One region of the Ferdinandcohnia salidurans genome, then DNA from elsewhere that is predicted to be linked to it. Evidence: predicted binding sites of a transcription regulator. Region 1 holds the regulator's gene; the other holds the start of a gene.

Region 1 (3,169 bases):
TTTGATTCAAGCCCTGTATTTTGGGCGAGGTAATCAATGGTAACGCTTTTTGGCTTGATAATTTCACCGCCATCATGTGACATATGGCCGGCAATAATTTTTAAAAGTGTTGATTTTCCAGCACCGTTTCGTCCAACGATGGCAATACGGTCACGAGTTTGTACTTCTAATTTTATATTCGATAAAATAAGATCAGCAGCAAAATACTTTTTGAGCTGATTTACTTGTAGTAAAATCATGTTATTTCACCTCTTGTTTCTATCAACAGTGTATCTTATATTACTTAATTAGAGCAACTGCAATGATATTGTTCACAGATGTATCAAAGACAGATGTGATAAAATAGTGTATAGTTTATGGGAGGGTTTGTTTTATGTCATCATTTACCCATTTTAATGAGCAAGGTCGCGCCAAGATGGTCGACATTACGGAAAAGTCAGATACTGTCCGTACAGCAATTGCAAAATCAAGTATTACTGTAAATAAAATCATTTATGAGCAAATAATAAATAATGAGGTTAGTAAGGGTGATGTCCTTGCTGTTTCTCAGGTTGCGGGAATTATGGCAGCCAAAAAGACGTCGGAGTTAATTCCGATGTGTCATCCATTGGCATTAAAAGGTGTTGATATACGTTTTAGCTGGACGACCCAAGATGAATATGTCTTACATATCACGGTTACAGTTAAAACAAAGGGCAGTACAGGTGTGGAAATGGAAGCACTTACCGCTGCATCTGTTTGTGCGCTAACTGTGTATGATATGTGTAAAGCGGTTGATAAAGGAATGGTCATTGGACCAACTTATTTGGCTGAAAAAACGGGTGGAAAGAACGGAGATTTTAAAAGGGAGCTATAGTTAGTTCCAAGTTAGTGGAGGAATTAAGGTGAATCTTGAACAATCAAAAATACCACAAGCAACTGCCAAAAGGCTGCCACTTTACTATCGATTTTTGAAAAATTTGCATGCCTCAGGAAAGCAGAGAGTTTCATCTGCAGAATTAAGTGATGCGGTTAAGGTAGATTCCGCCACAATTCGGAGAGATTTTTCTTATTTCGGAGCATTGGGAAAAAAAGGATATGGCTATAATGTCAATTATTTATTATCCTTTTTTAGTAAAACCTTAGATCAAGACGAGTTAACGAAGGTTACTCTAATCGGTGTAGGGAATTTAGGTACAGCATTTTTACACTACAATTTTTCCAAAAATAATAATACAAAAATTGAGCTTGCGTTTGATGTGGATTATAATAAGGTAGGTAGTAGTATTGGTGGAGTACAGGTATGCCATCTTGATGACCTTGAAAAAGAATTGCCTGATGATGTAACGGTAGCCATTTTAACGGTGCCGGTTGGGGCAGCTCAGTCGATTACAGACCGCTTGGTCAATAAAGGGATCAAGGGTATTCTTAATTTTACTCCAGCAAGAATCAATGTACCTGAACATATTCGGGTCCATCACATTGATTTGGCTGTAGAACTACAAGCTCTAGTATATTTCTTAAAGCATTATTCAAATGATTCAAATGATTCAAATGAAGAATAAAAATAGATCTTACAATTGTAGGGAGGTGACTTACAGTGGGAAGTCTTGGATTCGGTAGTATTTTACTGATTGTATTTGCAGCGTTATTAATCTTTGGACCGAAGAAGTTACCTCAACTAGGTAAAGCAGCAGGTAATACATTGCGTGAGTTTAAAAACGCAACAAAAGGTTTAGCAGATGATGATGACGATGATGTTAAGAAGAATGAAACTCAAGATGTGAAGTAATGATAGGATGAGTCACATGAACGAAAAAGAAATGTCCGTCTATGATCATATTGGAGAGTTACGAAAACGACTGATCTACATAGTCGTTTTCTTCTTCATTGTTGCATTAGGCAGCTTTTTTCTCGCAGAGCCAGTTATCCTTTATTTGCAAAATGCTGACGAAGCAAAAGAGCTGACAATGAATGCTTTCCGTATGACAGATCCAATTAAAATCTATATGCAATTTGCTTTTATCATTGCCCTTGTTATCTCGTCTCCTTTTCTCCTTTATCAGCTTTGGGCCTTCATCAGTCCTGGCTTATATGAGAAGGAAAGAAAGGTAACCTTGAGTTATATTCCGCTTTCGGTAATCCTTTTTTTAATAGGAGTTTCATTCTCCTACTTTATTTTGTTCCCATTTGTAGTGAACTTTATGACAAGGTTAGCGGAGCGCCTTGATATCAATCAGGTGATCGGGATAAACGAATATTTTCAATTCCTGTTGCAATTGACTTTACCGTTTGGCTTTTTGTTTCAATTACCAGTTATTGTGATGTTTTTAACAAGATTGGGAATTGTAACACCGATGTTTCTTTCTAAAATAAGAAAGTTCGCGTATTTTATTCTATTAGTCATCGGAGGTTTAATCACCCCTCCTGAAATAATCTCGCATTTAATGGTTACAGTCCCGTTGTTCGGATTATATGAAATCAGTATTCTCGTATCAAAAAGTGCCTACAGGAAGGCATTAAAAGCGGAAATGGAAGCGGCAAATTCAATGGAGTAGAGATAATTCCATAAAAAAATAACCTCCGATGTGAGGTTATTTTTTTGTTTTTGCGATTTTTTTTATTTTACTGTGCAGGACAAACATTCGGATTGCCACACCAAAGTCGAAGGTTGCGACAATTGCTAGAAGAATCGTAGAGAAGTTCCAAACGGTCTCTGCCGCACTATTAATCGCAATATAGGTAAACAGAGTCCCCATTAGCGCGTAAATGATGCCCATTACAAAAGGTGAAGTTCTTCGCATAAATTAAAAGCCTCCAATAAATGTCTGTTGCAGCTTCTCGGCTTGCTTCATGATCCTTTCTATATCATCTGCAAAAATCGTTTGAACCACTACAACAAAAGTATTCATTGCAACATGTGCAAAGATTGGAACGATAATCCGCTTTGTTCGTACATAAAGGAAGGCAAAGGTAAAGCCCATCGCTGTATAAATCAGAAGATGCGTAAAGTCCATATGCACTACTGCAAAGATTAACGAACTAATCAAGGCAGAAATGAAAAAGTTGAATTTTTTATATAACGATCCAAAAATAATTTGGCGAAAGATAATTTCCTCAAGGATTGGCCCAATAATGGAAACGACGATTATAAGCAGTGGCAAGGATTTTACCAAGGCCATAATTTCTT
Region 2 (3,169 bases), on a different contig from region 1:
AGGAGATATTAAATAGCATTGCCCCCATAAAGAAGAGCCAGAAGCTAATCGCATTTAAGCGTGGAAATGCTACGTCGCGCGCACCAATTTGCAGTGGTACAACATAGTTCATGAATCCTATGATAAACGGCATCGCCATGAACATGATCATGACAACACCATGTGTTGTAAAAATTTCATTATAGTGCTGCGCATCTAATAGCTTTGCTTCAGGTGAAGCTAGCTGTGCACGCATCATAATCGCATCTACCCCACCGCGGAACAGCATGATCAATGCGGAGATTAAATACATAATACCAATTCGTTTGTGGTCAACAGTTGTTAACCATTCACGCCAGAGATAACCCCATTTTTTAAAATAGGTTAAGCCGGCGATAATTCCAATTACCGTAAGTCCAATTGCAACCATCGCTGCATAGATGGCGGGACTTGGATGTGGTATGGCAAAGCGTTCGAAGAATTCCATCCGTTGTTACTCCTTTCAAAAGAAGATGATGTTTAAAAAGTCCGGTGAATATGACACTTCGAATTTCTGTGTTGGCTTGCTTTTCCGTTCCTCACGTATTTACTGCATACGCTCCGGTACTCAAAGCTGCGCCGCCTTGAAATTCTTGGTCCTCTTCATCCTCCTTTTTAAACTCCTATCTGAAGTATAAATTCGGCGTTCAAGTTATATTTGTTGATTAATGATTGTTATGTTCTGTTTGACCTTCATGCTCTGTATGTTCATCTTCATGAACCTCATGACCTTCTTCAGCATCATCTGATCCATGGTCATGCTCTGGAGGTGGAGCGAATTCTAAGTGCGTTCCGGTGAACGTCATTTGTCCAAGATGCCCTGGTTCTAAAATCTCATCAAACTTTTCTTCAGTGAGAGGTTTCGCAGTTTCTTTAACCTCATCTACCCATTCTTCAAAATCTTTTGGAGATACGGCATTTACACTAAACGAATTTTCTGCAAATCCTTTACCACTAAAGTTTGCGTTTCGTCCCATTAGCTCACCCGTTTCATCGGCTGCAAGATGCAAGGTTGTAATCATGTCAGCCATGGCATACTTTTGTCCACCAAGCTGTGGAATCCAAAAGCTTGTGATTGGACCGTATGAATAAAGTCTGAATTCAAGTGGACGATCGGTTGGGATGTATAGATAATTGACTGTTTCAATATCCTCTTCAGGGTAGCTAAAATGCCATTTCCAATCGGAGGATGAAGCATAGATAACCAATGGTTCTTGCTCTTCATAGCCTTCGGGAGCTGACTCGACAATGTAGTTACTTTGAACCGAAACAACTGATAAATAACCAACAATTAAGATTGGAATACCAATACAAATCGCTTCAACCCAAGGATTTCCTTCAATATGTGGTGGCTCGTAATCCTCTGGCATTTTAGAAGCACGATATTTTACAAGCATATAAATTAACAATACGAAAACAACAATAACTACAAATGCCATGATTCCAATTGAAAGTAAGATATCATGGGCTTGCCTCTCGGCTTGTGGACCTTTTGGATCGAGAACCATTACTGGTTCACAGCCTGCAAGCACTGTGGCAATAGTAATAACCATCGATAAGAAAAACCATTTGATTTTCATAAGTGTACTCCTTTCCGAATGGATGCTCTTTATTCACAACTATGTGGCTGTGACGAATTTGTGTACAACTTCACAAAGTTGTCAAAAATTTTTTAGCTACTTGTTTTTTTCGTAATATCTAGAAAAAATTGAAGCTAAAATTTTATTTCGCGAAATTATTTTTTAAAGCTTATCACTGTGTAAATGATAATAACATGCGAGATAGCAAAAAGTTGTTACAGAAAAGGGAAGGAAGTTTTTGTAAAAAGTTATTATCTTAACATAAATGCCCCAAACCTTGATGTGACGCAAATCACAGCATTTTCTTGAATTTGAACAATTTGTTACAGATTTTAAAACGAAAAAAATCCTCGTATTTTTAATGGAATTTGAAGTAACCATCCATACTATAAAAAAGAGTTTCGAAAAGGTGGTGGGGACACTGAAATTATTGTTGGCAATGATGCTTTTCCTTTCTGTACAGCAGTTCCATCCTCAGGATAATCTATACATAACCTATAAAGGTGAACCAATCGCGACTGTTAATCGTTCTGAATACTCTATGCCCCTGCTTGGCATACCCACCTTGAATATAAAAAAATATACGGATTTTCTTACCTATTTAGAAGAACAAGTATACGAGGAGCCAAAGGACGCAAGAATTGGCAAGTCAAATGAAATCCTCAAAGAACATGTGGGCGTGAAGTTAGATAAAGATAAATTTTCAAGGCTATTCTATTCAAAGTTTTTCGGAAAAGGAGAATACCTTGAAGTACCGATTCAGCGAATTTATCCACGTGTTGATAGCGAGCTATTATCAACGATTCGGGTAAAACAGATTGGGCAGTATGTCACGCATTTTAACTCTTCTAATAAAGAGCGTTCCACGAATATTGCTCTTTCGGCTGCAGCAATCGATAGCTATGTGCTGTTTCAAAATGAAACCTTCTCTTTTAATAAAGTTGTTGGAAAACGAACTGCTGCTAGAGGATATCAGCCTGCACCTGAAATCATTCGTGGAGAACTAATTGAAGGAATCGGGGGTGGCATATGTCAGACTTCCTCCACGCTCTTCAATGCCGTTGATCGCGCAGGTGTTGAAATTGTAAAACGCTATTCTCACAGTAAACGTGTCGGCTATGTACCACCTGGACGTGATGCAACAGTGAGTTGGTATGGGCCTGACTTTCTATTTAAAAATACATACAATCAGCCGATTTTAATTCGTGCAAAGGTATATGGAGGAACACTTATCGTAACCGTCTACTCATCAGAGGATATCAATTATTCCCCTCGTAAGATTGTACCTAAAACCAAAAAAGGATAAATGTTGGTCATTCTATCAAAATCATTTCGACACCTTTATAAGTCTGGGTGAATATATTGGAAATGGGCTTAAAATAAGATACGAGATAATTTTATAGATGCATCGCGAACCTACAATATCCGATTTTAGGTAAGGGGGGAGCTCATGGAAAGGGATAAAAGAGCAACCGTTATTGCTGCTGCTGCATCTCAAGACAGTGGGAATATTTCAAACTCGACTCAAGGCCATTTTCAATATAAACCTCCTAATAATAGCGGAACCATCC

The links. The regulator Rex, encoded in region 1, represses fermentation and respiration genes when NADH is low (regulators of the CRP and FNR family bind a similar motif). The targets are predictions, from matches to a motif close to TTGTGAAATATTTCACAA.
Region 2: a site for Rex is predicted at 1,657-1,674, ahead of qoxA (cytochrome aa3 quinol oxidase subunit II). Genes of this name have one in related genera too.

The regions. Positions count from the first base shown of each region.
Region 1 covers NZ_JBHUEK010000027.1:6,710-9,878, forward strand. Annotated here, with positions in the region: gene ACFSFW_RS19040 (ABC-F family ATP-binding cassette domain-containing protein) at 1-239, opposite strand, end outside; gene moaC (cyclic pyranopterin monophosphate synthase MoaC) at 374-856, shown strand; gene ACFSFW_RS19050 (redox-sensing transcriptional repressor Rex) at 885-1,544, shown strand; gene ACFSFW_RS19055 (twin-arginine translocase TatA/TatE family subunit) at 1,580-1,771, shown strand; gene tatC (twin-arginine translocase subunit TatC) at 1,788-2,537, shown strand; gene ACFSFW_RS19065 (YdiK family protein) at 2,574-2,783, opposite strand; gene ACFSFW_RS19070 (CPBP family intramembrane glutamic endopeptidase) at 2,787-3,169, opposite strand, start outside.
Region 2 covers NZ_JBHUEK010000029.1:142,610-145,778, reverse strand. Annotated here, with positions in the region: gene qoxB (cytochrome aa3 quinol oxidase subunit I) at 1-466, opposite strand, end outside; gene qoxA (cytochrome aa3 quinol oxidase subunit II) at 684-1,598, opposite strand; gene ACFSFW_RS20135 (VanW family protein) at 2,038-2,904, shown strand; gene ACFSFW_RS20130 (hypothetical protein) at 3,049-3,169, shown strand, end outside.